2 regions of the Serratia sp. CoH_122_TC_1 genome follow, and region 2 is predicted to be linked to the other one. Evidence: predicted binding sites of a transcription regulator. Region 2 holds the regulator's gene; the other holds the start of a gene.

What was found. Region 2 encodes Fur, which represses iron uptake genes when iron is present. Its sites were predicted from a motif close to ATAATAATGAGAACNACTATCAA; they were not measured.
Region 1: a site for Fur is predicted at 1,466-1,488, ahead of exbB (tol-pal system-associated acyl-CoA thioesterase). Genes of this name have one in related genera too.

What each region holds. Positions count from the first base shown of each region.
Region 1 is NZ_JBXWLA010000005.1:271,785-279,877, reverse strand. It holds gene exbD (TonB system transport protein ExbD) at 1-414, opposite strand, end outside; gene exbB (tol-pal system-associated acyl-CoA thioesterase) at 418-1,392, opposite strand; gene metC (cystathionine beta-lyase) at 1,848-3,044, shown strand; gene AC2FC2_RS08880 (DedA family protein) at 3,198-3,860, shown strand; gene AC2FC2_RS08875 (AraC family transcriptional regulator) at 3,917-4,804, opposite strand; gene yqhD (alcohol dehydrogenase) at 5,026-6,189, shown strand; gene dkgA (2,5-didehydrogluconate reductase DkgA) at 6,604-7,428, shown strand; gene AC2FC2_RS08860 (GH1 family beta-glucosidase) at 7,473-8,093, opposite strand, start outside.
Region 2 is NZ_JBXWLA010000015.1:41,964-50,056, reverse strand. It holds gene galE (UDP-glucose 4-epimerase GalE) at 1-760, shown strand, start outside; gene AC2FC2_RS18760 (glycosyltransferase) at 750-2,711, shown strand; gene fur (ferric iron uptake transcriptional regulator) at 2,918-3,364, opposite strand; gene fldA (flavodoxin FldA) at 3,685-4,224, opposite strand; gene ybfE (LexA regulated protein) at 4,453-4,740, opposite strand; gene ybfF (esterase) at 5,032-5,805, opposite strand; gene seqA (replication initiation negative regulator SeqA) at 6,087-6,626, shown strand; gene pgm (phosphoglucomutase (alpha-D-glucose-1,6-bisphosphate-dependent)) at 6,704-8,093, shown strand, end outside.

The sequences.
Region 1 (8,093 bases), on a different contig from region 2:
GGCGCCTTCCATCCCCACCAGCCCGACTTTCAGGTAACCGGCTTTACGCAGCGTATCCATCACGCTCATCAGCGTTTCATAGTCCACGCTCTTATCCGCCTGGAAGAAGATAGTGGTCTCTTTGTTCGCCTGCGTCCGTTGATCCAGCACCGACGTCAGTTGATCTGCACTGACAGCTTGCTCGCCAACATAGAGCTGTTTGTCCGCTTTCACCGACAGGAACACCGGTTTTTCCGGGCGCGGCTGCGGTTTGGCGGAGGACGCCGGAAGATCGACACGGATATCTACCGTTGCCAGCGGCGCGGCCACCATAAAGATGATCAACAGCACCAGCATAACGTCGATAAACGGCGTCACGTTGATTTCATGCAGTTCGCCGCTGTCGTCCAAATCTTCATTTAAGCGCATCGCCATAACTCACCCCACCCGCAGTTGGTGTGAATGCTGTGAACGTTTGGCTTCCGCCGTAGCGGCCAGATCCAAATCGCGACCCAGCAGCAGCAGAACCTGCGCCGCTACGTCGCCAACCTGTGCACGGTGGCCGCTGATCACGCGGGCAAAGATGTTATAAATCACTACCGCCGGGATCGCGGCGACCAAGCCCAGAGCGGTGGCTAGCAGCGCTTCTGCGATGCCGGGTGCAACGACTGCCAGGTTGGTGGTCTGCGAGTGAGCGATGCCGATAAAGCTGTTCATGATGCCCCAAACGGTACCGAACAGACCGACAAACGGCGAAATGGCACCGATGGTCGCCAGGAAGCCATTGCCACGGCCCATATTACGGCTGTAGCCCGCTACGCGGCGCTCCAGACGGAAACCGGTACGTTCCTTGATGCCGTTGTTGTCGTTGGATGCCGCCGACAGCTCCAGCTCGTTCTGTGCATCGTTCAGCAATACGGAACTGATGCTCTCATCCGAGAAGCTTTGCGCCAGCTCAGAGGCTTCGTCCAGCGAGCGGACGTTGGCTAACGCCAACTGTTCACGGCGCAGACGGCGCTTGGCGCGGAACAGTTCGCTGCCTTTAGAGAACAAGATGGTCCAGGTGACAATAGATGCCAGCACCAAACCGATCATCACGATTTTTACCACGATGTCCGCATGTTGGTACATGCCCCAAACGGACAGGTCCATACCGCGGGTTTCTGGCGGTTGGATGGTCGGTTGTGGGTTCACCGGCGTGACATTTTCCGGCGTGGCTGCAACAGCAGGCGCCGCAGCCGGAGTAATGCTTTCGGTAACGGCTGGATTAGCCGCCGGTGCTGCCTGAGCGCTACCGGCCAGACCCACCACTAATACCATTGAAGCGATCAGACCGCGGCCGAATGCCTGGCCCCATTGCGCCCGGCCCTGACCGAACGATCCTTGATTTAAATTCTTGCCAGCCGTTTTCACGCTGTGCCTCCACCCGTTACCAATCAAAATTGAGGAATAATTCAGCGTGCGATCATATCAAACCACTCAGGGATTGATAGTAGTTCTCATTATTATTTACCAAATAATCGGGAAAATTATCGCTACGGCGTCTGCGACGCTCTCCCGCTAACCCATTCGCGACCTGTTCGGCCCTATAAGCACCTTTTATAAGGTTTTTCGTCACTTTTACGGCACAGGGCTGCAACAACGTCATCGTTTTATCGCATTTTGTCGTTACATCACGAATTTACCGATAAATCCGCTTGGTCATTGCAGCCCTGCAGAAGGATGACGTCCAGGAACAGCATCAGACAGAGGATTGCATCCGTTTCTGCATTTGGCGGTTAAAACGTCTGGATGGCTATTAAATGTCATGCTAACGTAAGGACTCTCGTAAATGGCCCGTGAAGACCCTATAAGGTGAGCCCGCTCCCATGACGTCAAAGAACATCGAAACCACCCTGATCGGCGCCGGGCGCAGCAAGCGCTATACACAGGGCTCCGTCAATCCCGTCACCCAGCGCGCTTCTTCACTGGTCTTTGATTCCGTCGCAGCCAAAAAACACGCCACCGCCAAGCGTGCTCATGGCGAGCTGTTTTATGGCCGGCGCGGCACCCTGACCCATTTCGCGTTGCAAGATGCGATGGTCGAACTGGAAGGCGGAGCGGGTTGTGTGCTTTACCCTTGCGGTGCGGCGGCGGTTTCCAACGCCATCTTGTCCTTCGTCAGCGCTGGGGATCACCTGTTGATGACCGGTTCTGTCTATGAACCAACGCAGGATTTTTGCACCCATATCCTGAGCCGTATGAACGTAACGACGACCTATTTCGATCCATTAATAGGCGCCGATATCGCCGGGCTGATTCAGCCCAATACGCGCGTGGTGTTCCTTGAATCGCCGGGTTCGATCACCATGGAGGTTCAGGATATCCCGGCGATGGTGCAGGCTATTCGTGCTGTGGCGCCGGACGTGGTGATCATGATCGATAACACCTGGGCAGCCGGCGTCTTGTTCAAAGCGCTGGATTTCGACATCGATATTTCGATTCAGGCGGGCACCAAATACATTATTGGTCATTCCGATTACATGCTGGGCACTGCCGTAGCAAACCCACGCTGTTGGGATCAATTGCGTGAATACTCTTATTTGATGGGCCAAATGGTGGATGCCGATACCGCTTATATGGCCAGCCGCGGGCTGCGCACGCTGGGTGTGCGTCTCAAACAACACCAACAGAGCAGCATTGAGGTCGCTAACTGGTTGGCCGACAGGCCTGAGGTGGCCGTGGTCAATCACCCCGCGCTGCCCAGTTGCAAAGGCCATGAGTTTTACCGTCGTGACTTCAGCGGCTGCAACGGCCTGTTCTCTTTTGTACTGAAGCAGCGTCTCAGTGACGTGCAGTTGGCCGATTACCTGGATAACTTCAACCACTTCAGCATGGCGTATTCCTGGGGAGGCTATGAATCACTGATCCTGGCTAACCAACCGGAAGAACTGGAAGCCATCCGTCCGGCGGGCGGCGTCGATTTCTCCGGCACGCTGGTGCGCCTGCATATTGGCCTGGAAAACGTGCAGGATCTGATCGCCGATCTCGCTGCCGGGTTCGAGCGTATTACCAACGCGCACTGATACATCGCCTGTTACAGCGGTAATTTTATTCGCCTCGTTTAATGTGTGCTTAAGCTATTAGCGGTACACTAGGCGGGTAACTGTCAGATACGGTCAACACCGCATCCTGGGGTACGTGGCTCCAGGCGCAACCGGCATGCAACAGGATATATAATGGATGTATTACGAGAGATTGTTCATGCGCTTTGGCAGCAGGACTTCATAGCCCTTGCCGATCCAAGCGTCATTTGGGTGGTTTATGCTGTACTTTTCACCACGCTTTTCTTAGAAAACGGATTACTGCCAGCTTCCTTCTTACCCGGTGACAGCTTATTGCTGCTATCTGGCGCATTGATCGCCAAAGGCGTAATGGCCTTTGTGCCTACGCTGATCATTTTGACCCTTGCCGCCAGCCTTGGTTGTTGGCTGAGCTACCTGCAAGGCCGTTGGCTGGGCCACACTAAACTGGTAAAAGGCTGGTTGCTGCAGCTGCCCGCCCAATATCACCAGCGGGCGCACAACCTGTTTAACCGTCATGGCCTGATGGCACTGGTGATTGGCCGTTTTCTGGGCTTTGTCCGTACCTTGCTGCCCACCATGGCCGGCATCTCTGGCCTGAACAGCACGCGTTTTCAGTTCTTTAACTGGTTGAGCGCCGTAATTTGGGTGGGTGCCGTAGTTGGCCTCGGCTACGCCTTCAGCCAGATCCCGTTAGTGAAACGCTACGAAAGCCAGGTGATGACAGGGCTGATGATCCTGCCGCTGGTTCTGTTGCTGGCTGGCCTGCTGGGTGCCATGTTGGTTATCTGGCGCAAAAAACGCGCAGCCTCTTCCTGATGCGTTAACGGGCGGCAGTCGCCGCCCGTACAGTTCAATCCGCATTAACCTGCAATCTACCCTTCCATCATCAGCGGAGGGTTGTCGCGCAGCCGGGCCACTTCGTCGCTCGGCGTCACGCCGAAGAAGCGTTTAAATTCGCGACTAAACTGCGAAGCGCTCTCATAGCCAACACGGATCGCCGCGGTGCTGGCCTTTAAACCATCATGCACCATCAGTAAACGGGCTTTGTGCAACCGATAGGATTTCACATACTGCAACGGCGAGGTATTCGTCACCGCTTTGAAGTTATGGTGGAACGCCGAAATGCTCATGTTCACCTCACCCGCCAGCTGTTCGACGTTGAGGCTGTCCGCGTATTGGTTCTCAATGCGCCGCAGCGCCTTGGCGATTTGGCTAAAGTGGGTATGGCGATTAACCAGCTCCTGCAGCGACGCTCCACAGGCACCACGCAATATGTAATACAGGATTTCACGTACAATCTGTGGCCCCAGCACCCGCGCGTCGAGCGGTTTGGCCATCACATCCAACAAGCGTTCGGTGGCGCACAATAGCTCTTCCGATAATTCAGCCAGGTTCACCCCACTGCTTTCTCGGCGCGGTTTCATCAGGTAGTCATCGTCGCCGATGTCGATCAGCAAATCCTGCAGCATCTGGCTATCGATATTCACGGATAACCCCACCAGTGGCAATTCTGGGCTGGCAAAGGTTTCACATTCGAAGGGCAAGGGCACCGTCATCAGCAAATAATTACGCGGGTCGTATTGGAATACCCGGTTACCGCAGTAACCCACCTTGTGACCCTGGAAAATGATCACTACCCCGGGTTCGTACATCACCGGTTGACGTGGGCAATGGCGGTCGACGTAGAGGATTTTCACCAGTGGCACTGGCGAGGGCGTATAACCGTTACTCTCGGCAAAACAGGCTGCCTGGCGCGCCATGCGGCTGCGCAGCTCATCAATGTCACTCACAGAAACACCCTCTTACACTAAGAATAATCCGGCATAAATAATAGTTTAAAACTCTATTTTTCTACAACGCTTTGTAGAAATAGGCAAGACTCGGGCAGGAATGTGCATTGTGCTGCGGGGCCAAGTTACTGACAATACCCCTCAGATATTTTGCGCCACCGGCGCTTGTCTTATGCAGAAGAGAAATAACCATGCAAAACTTTATTCTTCATACCCCAACCAAAATTCTGTTCGGCCAAGACCAAATCGCGGGTCTGGCGCAACAAATCCCTGCCGACGCCCGCATTTTGATCACCTACGGTGGTGGCAGCGTGAAGAAAAACGGTGTCTTGGATCAGGTCTATGCCGCGCTGGCGGGCCGCAATGTCCTGGAATTTTCCGGCATTGAGCCTAACCCAACCTACGAAACGCTGATGAAAGCGGTCGAGGTCGTGCGTGCAGAAAACATCGACTTCCTGCTGGCTGTTGGCGGCGGCTCCGTCGTGGACGGCACCAAGTTTATCGCTGCTGCAGCCCGCTACACCGCAGATAACGATGCCTGGCATATCCTGAAAACCGTCGGCAGCGAGATCAAAGACGCAGTGCCTATGGGTTGCGTACTGACATTGCCGGCCACCGGTTCTGAATCCAACAGCGGCGCAGTGATCACCCGTAAAAGCAGTGGTGATAAGCAGCATTTCTTCTCGCCACACGTACAGCCTTTGTTCGCCGTGCTGGATCCGGTCGTGACCTATTCACTGCCACCGCGCCAAATCGCCAACGGTGTGGTCGACGCCTTTGTTCACACCCTCGAGCAGTACCTGACCTATCCGGTTGACGCCAAGGTGCAAGATCGCTTTGCCGAAGGCCTGCTGCTGACCTTGCTGGAAGATGGCCCACGTGCGCTGGCTGAGCCGGAAAACTATGCGGTGCGCGCCAACGTGATGTGGAGCGCCACTATGGCGCTGAACGGTTTGATCGGCGCGGGTGTGCCGCAGGATTGGGCAACCCATATGCTGGGTCATGAACTGACCGCCATGCACGGCCTGGATCATGCCCAAACGCTGGCGATTGTCCTGCCTGCGTTGTTGATCGAGAAAAAAGCACAAAAACGCGAAAAACTGCTGCAGTATGCCGATCGCGTTTGGGGTCTGCGTGACGGTAGCGAAGACAGCCGCATTGACGGCGCTATTGCCGCCACTCGCGCCTTCTTCGAAAAAATGGGCGTGCCGACCCGCATGTCAGATTACCAGCTCGACGGCAGCTCAATCCCAGCGCTGCTCGATAAGCTGCACCAGCACGGTATGACCGCGCTCGGCGAACACCAGGACATTACCCTGGAAGTGAGCCAACGCATTTATGAAGCGGCGCGTTAATCGCAAACTCGCGATTTACTGCTAGGCTTTAGTTTCAACGACCCTCCTGCGCCCGACCGATCACGCTCGCCGGGCGCAGTGCCAAGCACGATTCCGATATCGTTGAAATTTGCTTAGCGAACTCAGCACTACCCCTGTTTGCCAGCTAGAATCTACTGATATAGCCTAAATAATTCGAGTTGCAGGAGGGCGGCAAGAGCGTGCATCCCGATGAGCTTACTCAAGTAAGTGATTTGGGATACAAATCTGCCGGGAGCAGATTTGAACGCTGCTTGCAGCGGCCCCTTTAGGGGCGTGGCCCACGGATGGGCCACGTAACCGTTTGCAGCCTACACCGCTGTAGCTTGAAGTATGACGGGTATCGCTGTTCCTGGTGCATGCAGCACCGGGCAATCCGTTGACAAGGAGATACGCATGACAACGCAACAACCCATCATCAAACTCCACGATGGTAATCTGATGCCGCAGTTGGGTCTCGGCGTTTGGCAGGCGAGTATTTCAGAAACCACCAATGCGGTGCTTAAAGCGCTGGAGGTGGGCTATCGCTCGATCGATACCGCTGCGATCTACAAGAACGAGGAAGGGGTCGGCGCAGCGCTGCAAACCTCCTCGATTCCCCGCGATGAACTGTTTGTCACCACCAAACTGTGGAATGACGATCAGGGCGACCCACAGGGCGCACTGGAAACCAGCCTGGAAAAGCTCAAGTTGGACTATGTCGACTTGTATTTGATCCACTGGCCGAAACCCCAGCAAGACCAATACGTGGACGCCTGGCGCGGGCTGATCAAACTGCGCGAACAAGGGCTGGTTAAAAGTATCGGGGTATGTAATTTCCATACCCCGCATCTCCAGCGCCTGCTGGATGAAACCAATGTCGCCCCGGTGATTAACCAGATCGAACTTCACCCACTGCTGCAACAACGCCAATTGCGTGCCTGGAATGCGACGCATCACATCGCTACCGAATCCTGGAGCCCTCTGGCACAGGGTGGTGAAGGGGTATTCGATCAACCCGTCATTAAATACCTGGCAGAAAAATACGAGAAAACACCGGCGCAAATCGTGGTGCGTTGGCATCTGGACAGCGGTCTGATCGTGATCCCGAAATCGGTCACGCCTTCCCGCATTCGTGAAAACTTCGAGGTCTTTGATTTCAAACTGGATAAAGACGAACTGAGCGAAATCGCCAAGCTGGATATCGGCAACCGTCTCGGGCCGGATCCAGACTCACTGTAATCTGACTCGGCCCTCTCCGCCTGAGAGGGCCACTTTATTCCCCGCTACAGCTGCTCACCGTTGGTGGCAATCACCCGCTGATACCAGCCAAAGCTCTGCTTTTTCTTGCGGGCCAGATTGTTGTCGTGATCGACATACACAAAGCCGTACTGTTTCTGATAGCCGTTAAGCCATGAGAGCAAATCGATAAACGACCAAGGGTAGTAGCCGCGTACATCAGCCCCCTGTTCGATCGCCGCACCGATCGCCTGAATATGATCGCGCAGGTAGTCAATCCGTGGTTGATCACGCACTTCTCCCTCGACGATCGGATCTTTGGCGCCCAATCCGTTCTCAGTAATGTAAATGGGTATGTTGCCATAGCGTTTGACGATACGCCCAATAGCATCGGTTAGCCCCTGTGGGTACACTTCCCAGTCCCAATCGGTGTAAACACCGTTCGGATTGCGTACCAGTTTGAACAGCCCTTTGAAACCCAATTCACGCCCGCTGCCCTTTTGGCCACTGGTGTTGATGGCATAGCCGTCCACGTCGTCGTTATGCGCCACCATTTCACGCTTGTAATAATTCAGGCCGATAAAATCTACGATGTTCTCCTTCAACAGTACCTCATCGCCAGGTGCAAAATAGGGTACGCCAAAGGCCTGCTGCGCCATCGCCAAGAG
Region 2 (8,093 bases):
ACTGAAATATTATCAAAATAATATTTCTGGCTCATTGATCGTACTGGACAGAATGCGCCATGCGGGCATTAATCAGTTTATTTTCAGCTCTTCGGCCACCGTTTACGGACCTGCGGAATATACTCCGCTGACGGAAAATTGCCGTGTTGGGCAGACCACGAATCCTTATGGCACTTCCAAGCTGATTGTTGAACAGATCCTGGCAGAGTTTGCCACCACTGCACCACAGATGGCGATCACCGCATTGCGTTATTTTAATCCCGCCGGGGCGCATGAGTCTGGCTTGATTGGTGAAGATCCCGCCGGCATTCCCAATAATCTTCTGGCGTATCTGGCACAGGTGGCTATTGGCAAACTCGCGGTGTTGCCCGTGTATGGCAACGACTACCCGACCAGCGATGGAACTGGTGTACGTGATTATATCCACGTTATGGATCTGGCTGAAGGGCATTTGAAAGCGCTGGATAACCTGCAGCCAGGTTTTAACGTCTATAACCTGGGTACGGGCAAGGGTTACTCGGTACTGGAAATTATTCAGGCGTTCGAACGTGCCTGTGGATTCAAGATCGCCTACCAATTTAATCCCCGGCGTGCGGGTGACATCGCCGAGTGTTGGTCCGATCCGTCGTTGGCTGCGGAAAAGCTGGGTTGGCAAGCTAAGCGCAGCCTGGAAAAAATGGTATGTGATGCGTGGTCTTGGCAGAGTAAAAATCCGCAGGGTTATGGTCCATTAATAAGGATGGCTGCCGATGGCGCTTAACAACGGGCATTTTGGCGCCCTGCAGGATGATCTGTTTCGGGCTGAATATGAGGCGCGGCTAAGCGATTTGAAGTTTGAATTCGTGAAGTGCCAACGTCAGGCTACGCCAGCGGCAAAGGCGCGTTATCAACGTGGGGTGAATCAACTACGGGAATGGCTGTCTGCGCAGGGGCATTTATTTGATGCCGCACGCTGTTCTTCACTATTTTGCGTGCCCACGCGGGCACTTGCCGCAGGGGAACAATTGCTGCACCGCATTTGGTTGGGCGGAGCCATTCCTGACGACGCGCGAGAAGTTATCTCTCAGTGGGGGGATGCACAACAAGCGGTGAGTCGTGGCGAGGCTCGTGACTGGGTCGGCATGTTATGGGTTTGGGATGCAAAGCAGCTGGCAAAGGATGCCTGTTTCATTGCCTCACCCCAAACGCATGGCGGCCAGTTGGGTGAGTACGATGCCGGTAACCATCGCCTGCAGGTGCATTCGTTGAGTGAACTGGCGCAAAGAAGAGTCGGTAATAGTTTGGGGTTTATCCATCAGCTCCATGATAAACGCTATTACGCCACACTGTCCGACTACTTCCGCTTTTTGATTTTGATTGAGATGGGGGGCGTGTATATGGATATCGACACACTTCCCCACCGAGCGGCGACACTGTTTCTGATCAAGCCTGAGGTTCCGGACTATCTTCAGTTCCTGCCCGGAGGTGAAGTTAGCCACGTCAGTTGGTTGAATTTGTTCCTCGACGAAACGGGAATGATCATCAGCCGTAAGGGAGATATGGCGCTGTGCAGGATGTTAGCTGGGCTCGATCAAATTTATGCGGGGGAAAGCAGTGAGGTACCGGAAAGAAATCCGATTTATGAACGGAAGCTGTTCGATCCTTTTTACCAATTGTGGAGTCGCCATATTGAACGTACTTTCCTCAGCCACGATCGTTTTTGCCAGATGCATGGTGTTTTGTATGACGCAACCCCACAGGCGGTGACCTGCGGTATTCGCGGTATGCGGCTGCTGGAAGATGTGATCACCAATGAGCGGCTACCGTTGTCGCAAGAAGAAGAGCAGAGCTACCAGCAATGTGTTAGCCGGTTGGAAAATCTGGATTGGCAGCTTGAGCAGCCGCTGGATTTGGCACGCTATGCGGAAATATTTACCGTTGATGAAGTACCTCGCATGGCCTATCCGGCGCAGATTCGGTCCGACATCGATCATTACCACTACTATTCGGTGCTTTCTCATGATCAGCGGCTTGATCGGGTAAACCAGCTTTTTGGGGAGTACCTGATTGCCGACAACCGGCGGCAGATAGCGGCTGGGCATTACTGGCGTTCTGCCCAGGGGGGGGGGGAGGCTGTGCCGCCTGAACCGCGGGGATCGTTGCATTTCATGGCGGGACGGCAGGTGGGTGAAGCGGATAAGACCCGCATGGCAAAGCTGATTTTTAGCACGAGCTACCTGGAATACTGTTCCGTTGGCAATCGTGCTGGGCTGGATCTGGTGTCTTTGCAGCAGGCGCAAAATATCGAACCTTACCTGGATCTGATCACCGTGGCTTACGATCGGCGCGGTGAGTTTGTCGGTTTTTTCAATGCGGCGGCCGTCAGTGAACTGTATGCCATAGACACGGACTACCTTTATCGCGATGAAATGAAACCTCTTGATGAGGCTTACGACAGCTTTGTGCAAAGCCACTGTGTCGCTGACGATTATTTTGTCTGTAGCTTGGCGATTGAGAGCCAATTTCGGGGGCTGGGGTATTTTAACCAAATGTTTGCCTTGATTCAGCTACAGGCGGATCAACGCCAGGCGAAAAACATCGCGCTGTGCGTCTGGCAAAGTAGTGATGCCTGCAAAATGTATTTGAACAAGGGGTTCCGCATTCGTGGTGTGTTTGACCAAGCCAAGGCCATGTTTTTTGATCGGCTGCTCTTTCTTGAATATGCATTGTAACGAGTTTACTCATCCGCGTGTCGGCGGGGGAGTTGACGTTGAAGTGGGTGTAAGTGGGAAGTGAGAAGTACCGTGGAGAAGTGCCGCTGCAATTGTTGTCATTTAGCTATGATCTTTCCCCGGGCCTGTCCGGGGATTTTTTTATCTATTTGCTTCAGGCATAAAAAAACCGCCGTTAAGGCGGTTCTCAATGCCGGTTAAGGACATTATTTTTTGTCGTGCAGAGTGTCGTCTTCACGGCAGTCACCCGTTTCACAGTGGCCGTACAGGTACAGGCTGTGGTTGGTGAGCTTGATGCCGTGTTGTTTGGCGATATCACGCTGACGCACTTCGATAGATTCATCGCTGAATTCGATCACTTTGCCACAATCCAGGCAAATCAGGTGGTCGTGATGATGTTGCTGGGTCAGTTCGAACACGGACTTGCCGCCTTCGAAGTTGTGACGAGTCACAATGCCTGCATCATCAAATTGGTTCAGTACGCGGTAAACCGTAGCCAGGCCAATTTCTTCGCCCATATCTATCAGTTTTTTGTACAGATCTTCCGCACTGACGTGATGGCATTCCGGATTTTGCAGTACTTCCAGGATTTTGAGTCGCGGAAGCGTGACTTTTAAGCCGGCCTTCTTCAATGCGGTGTTGTTGTCAGTCATGCGGATTCAGTCCTGTTACTATGCTAATCAAGTTGAGGCGTTCTCGCCTGTGGCATCGGTCGGCACAAAGTGTTAATTGCGTCTCATTATAGAACCGGTTGGCCTAAATAGAAACCGCCGGTTGTTAACAAAGATATAATTGCACTATTGCATGTTGCACACGCAACGTCTTGATGGATGGGATAAACCGATATCTCAGTCTACCTTGACGATGTGAGAAGTTACAAATGTGTATCTTCTATTGCAGTAATCCGTACTGCCGATGACGGCCCTGCCGGCAACACTATGCACTTTGCAGGGCTTTTGTTCAACCTTTGGCGTTACCCGACGATCTCGGCCAGGCTCAACTCTTCGACGATTTGTTTTACCCAACCTTCGACACGTTCATTGGTCAGTTCTGGCTGGCGATCTTCGTCAATGGCGAGACCGATGAAGTGGCTGTCACTCGCCAAGCCTTTCGACGCTTCGAAGTGGTAACCTTTGGTTGGCCAGTGGCCTACAATGGCGGCGCCACGTGGTTCAATGATGTCGCGGATAGTCCCCATCGCATCACAGAAATATTCTGCATAGTCTTCTTGGTCGCCACAGCCAAACAGCGCAACCAGCTTACCGTTGAAGTCGATCTCTTCCAGCGTTGGGAAGAAGTCATCCCAGTCACACTGGGCTTCGCCGTAGTACCATGTCGGGATACCGAGCAACAGAATATCGAAACCTTCCAGGTCTTCTTTGCTGCTTTTGGCGATGTCGTGAATTTCGCAAACATCGTCGCCAAACTGTTGCTTAAGAATTTTCTGGATCATCTTGGCAATGTTTTCGGTATTGCCAGTGTCGCTGCCAAAGAAAATGCCTACATTAGCCATATCGCGTATAACCTTTAAATTCAATAAATTGCATTACACGATGTTAGCGCTGACCACGATAACACCGATTAAAATGATGCCATAGCAAGGGAAACCCTTACCGGTAATTGCGTATCATGCCAGAAATTTACCCCGGGGTTTTATCACGTTTATGCGATACCGGGTGGAATAAAACGATGTTGATCGGGCGTCATCCTTAACGCCGCGCCGCACGTGCGGCTGCAATGATCAATGTTCTGGCTGGTCGTCTGCCAGTTGCGCCAACAGCATTTGCTCAATAAGCTCGCTGCGACTGATATTACGCTGTTCCGCCAATTTGTTCAGGGCGTCCACCGCATCCGCGTTGATCTTCAGTTCCACACGCCGTAAGCCACGGACTTTATCGCGTCGAAGCTGATTACGCTTATTGATTCTAAGCTGTTCATCTCTGGATAGCGGGTTGGTTTTCGGGCGCCCCGGACGGCGTTCATCTGCGAACAGATCCAGCGTCGTGCGATCCGTTTGTTCTTTTGCCATAGGTAGCGGTACTGCAAGGGAGTTTGCATCAAAAAGCGCGTAAACGCTTCTGGATGGTTCGGTTAACACACTTCGGGCCAATAAACCCTAACCCAAATTCACCCCCAGCCCGGCGCTATTGAACACGCTTAGCACGGCGGCAAAATTATAGCGCGCCATATTACCCCAGCAGATGGAGCGACGACAATGTTTAACTGAGCCGAAAACGCGCTAAGCCGTTATCTTTAGCGCGTTTTTTCACCAGATGGCCGTTTTAGGGAGGATTCCTTCTCTGACAAGGGGGCAATTGGCTCAGGCTTCGCCGAGAAAACGGTGAATGGCACGTAACACGGCTTCTGGTTTTTCTGCATGAACCCAGTGCCCAGTGCCTGCAACCACGTGTGCACGTGCCTGTGGGAATTGACGGGCGATATCGGCGCGGTAGCTATCTTGTACATAGGGCGACAGCCCACCACGAATGAACAGCGTCGGGTGCGGCCAGGCGGGGACTTCCTGCCAGCCGGTGATATTTTCATATTGATCGATCAGCGCCGGTAGGTTGAAACGCCATTGGCCCTGATGGAATGACTTCAACAAGAACTGGATCACACCTTCTTCATCCAGATAGCTGCGCATCAACTCCGCAGCCTGTTGGCGCTGCGTGATGCCGGCTGCGCTGACGGCTTGTAACGCGGCAAAAATTTCGTCGTGGCGGCGAACGTGATAGTCCACCGGTGCAACGTCAATAATGATCAGTTTCTCCACTCGCTCTGGCGCGATGGCCGTCAGTGCCATCGCCGCTTTACCGCCCATTGAATGGCCGATAACAATGACCTTCTCCAGATGCAAATCATCCAGCAACGCCAGCAGATCCTGGGCCATTTCCGGGTAGGTCATTACCGCTGAGCGTGGCGACAGGCCGTGGTTACGCAAATCGACTTTAATCACGCTGTGCTGTTGGTTCAGGTCGCGCGCCAGGACGCCCAGATTGTCCAGATTGCCGAATAGCCCGTGGATCAGCATGACCGGCAACGCTGCGGACTCGGTTGCCAGCAATTGATAATGTAATTTCATGGTGAAGTTCATACTGAGAGAGATTCAGATTAGGTTATCATGATTAAAACACCGGATGAACATACCCGTTGCCGTGCTGCCGCTTGAAATCCATGGGGTATAACGCGGATTTTTCATGGTAAGGTGCGGGTTTGGCAACGTGGATGCTGGGCGGACTCTAGGTAATAGTCTGCTTTTGCCGTGTCGGGACACATTGTTATGTTCGCTCCCGCGCTTTTAACCTTATAATCCCATGGCTTGAATGCAGGATCTGGCTTCAGGTTCTAAGTAGAAAAAAACAGTACTGGATAAAGATGAAAACTATTGAAGTCGACGAAGAGCTTTACCGTTATATTGCCAGCCACACGCAACATATTGGTGAGAGCGCGTCCGATATTTTGCGCCGTATGTTGAAATTTACCGCCGGTCAGCCCTTGCGCGCTGCGCCAGCTGCCAGCGCACAGAGCGCCGAGCAGGACAAAATTGTTGCTGCTCCGCGACCGCGCGATCGCGTGCGTGCCGTGCGCGAACTGCTGTTGTCGGATGAGTATGCCGAGCAGAGCAAAGCGGTGAATCGTTTTATGCTGGTACTATCCACCCTGTATACCCTCGATGCGGCCGGTTTTGCCACCGCAACTGAAGCGTTGCACGGCCGTACCCGCACCTATTTTGCAGGCGATCAGCAAACCCTGTTGGCGAATGGAACGCACACCAAGCCGAAGCACGTTCCGGGCACGCCTTATTGGGTGATCACCAATACCAATACCGGTCGCAAACGCAGCATGGTGGAGCACATCATGCAGGCTATGCAGTTCCCAGCGGAACTGACAGATAAAGTTTGCGGCACTATCTAATTTAGCGAACAGCCCGTCATGGTGGCCGTGAGCGACATATTGCCAGGCCGCTGGACAGGGATTAGGGAGATATGTCGATGGCGAATAACCCACGTGCCGGGCAGCCGGCTCAGCAAAGCGATTTGATCAACGTAGCCCAGCTGACGTCGCAGTACTATGTACTGCAACCGGAAGCGGGCAACGCCGCACATGCGGTGAAGTTCGGGACCTCAGGCCATCGTGGCAGCGCTCAGCGCCACAGCTTCAATGAAGCCCATATTCTCGCTATCGCGCAGGCGATTGCCGAAGTACGCCACCAGCAAGGGGTCACCGGCCCATGCTACGTGGGCAAAGACACCCATGCATTGTCAGAGCCAGCCTTCATTTCTGTGTTGGAAGTGCTGACCGCCAACGGCGTGGATGTGATCGTGCAGGAAAATAACGGTTTCACACCGACGCCTGCGGTATCTCACGCCATCTTATGCCACAACCGCAACGGCGGAGCATTGGCTGACGGTATTGTGATTACCCCATCTCATAATCCACCTGAAGACGGCGGCATCAAGTATAACCCGACCAACGGTGGCCCGGCCGATACCAACCTGACTTCTGTGATTGAAAAACGTGCCAATGAACTGCTGTCTGTGCAGTTGAAAGGCGTACAGCGTCAGTCGCTGGATAAAGCCTGGAACAGCGGTCATGTACAGGCTCAGGATCTGGTGCAGCCCTATGTTGAAGGTTTGGTGGACGTGGTCGATATGCCCGCCATTCAGCGTGCCGGTCTGAAGCTGGGTGTTGATCCGCTCGGGGGTTCTGGCATTGCCTACTGGCAGCGCATTGCAGAGCACTACAAGCTGGATCTGACGCTGGTGAATGATTCTATCGATCAGACCTTCCGCTTTATGCATCTGGATCACGACGGCGTGATCCGCATGGACTGTTCGTCGGTTCCGGCGATGGGTGGCCTGCTGGCGCTGCGTGACAAGTTCGATCTGGCGTTCGCCAATGACCCGGACTATGACCGCCACGGCATTGTTACACCGTCGGGCCTGATGAACCCGAACCATTATCTGGCGGTGGCTATCAACTATCTGTTCCAGCATCGTCCACAGTGGGGCGCTGATGTGGCAGTGGGTAAGACGCTGGTTTCCAGCGCGATGATTGACCGCGTAGTGGCAGATTTGGGCCGTAAACTGGTCGAAGTGCCGGTGGGCTTCAAATGGTTTGTCGACGGTCTGTTTGACGGAACCCTGGGCTTTGGTGGTGAAGAGAGCGCAGGGGCATCGTTCCTGCGTTTCAACGGCACACCTTGGTCGACCGACAAAGACGGCATCATCATGTGCCTGTTGGCCGCCGAAATCACTGCGGTGACTGGCGAAAACCCTCAGCATCACTACGATGATTTGGCCAAGCGCTTTGGTGCACCGAGCTACAACCGCATCCAGGCACCGGCAACCTCAGCGCAAAAAGCCGCGTTGTCCAAGCTGT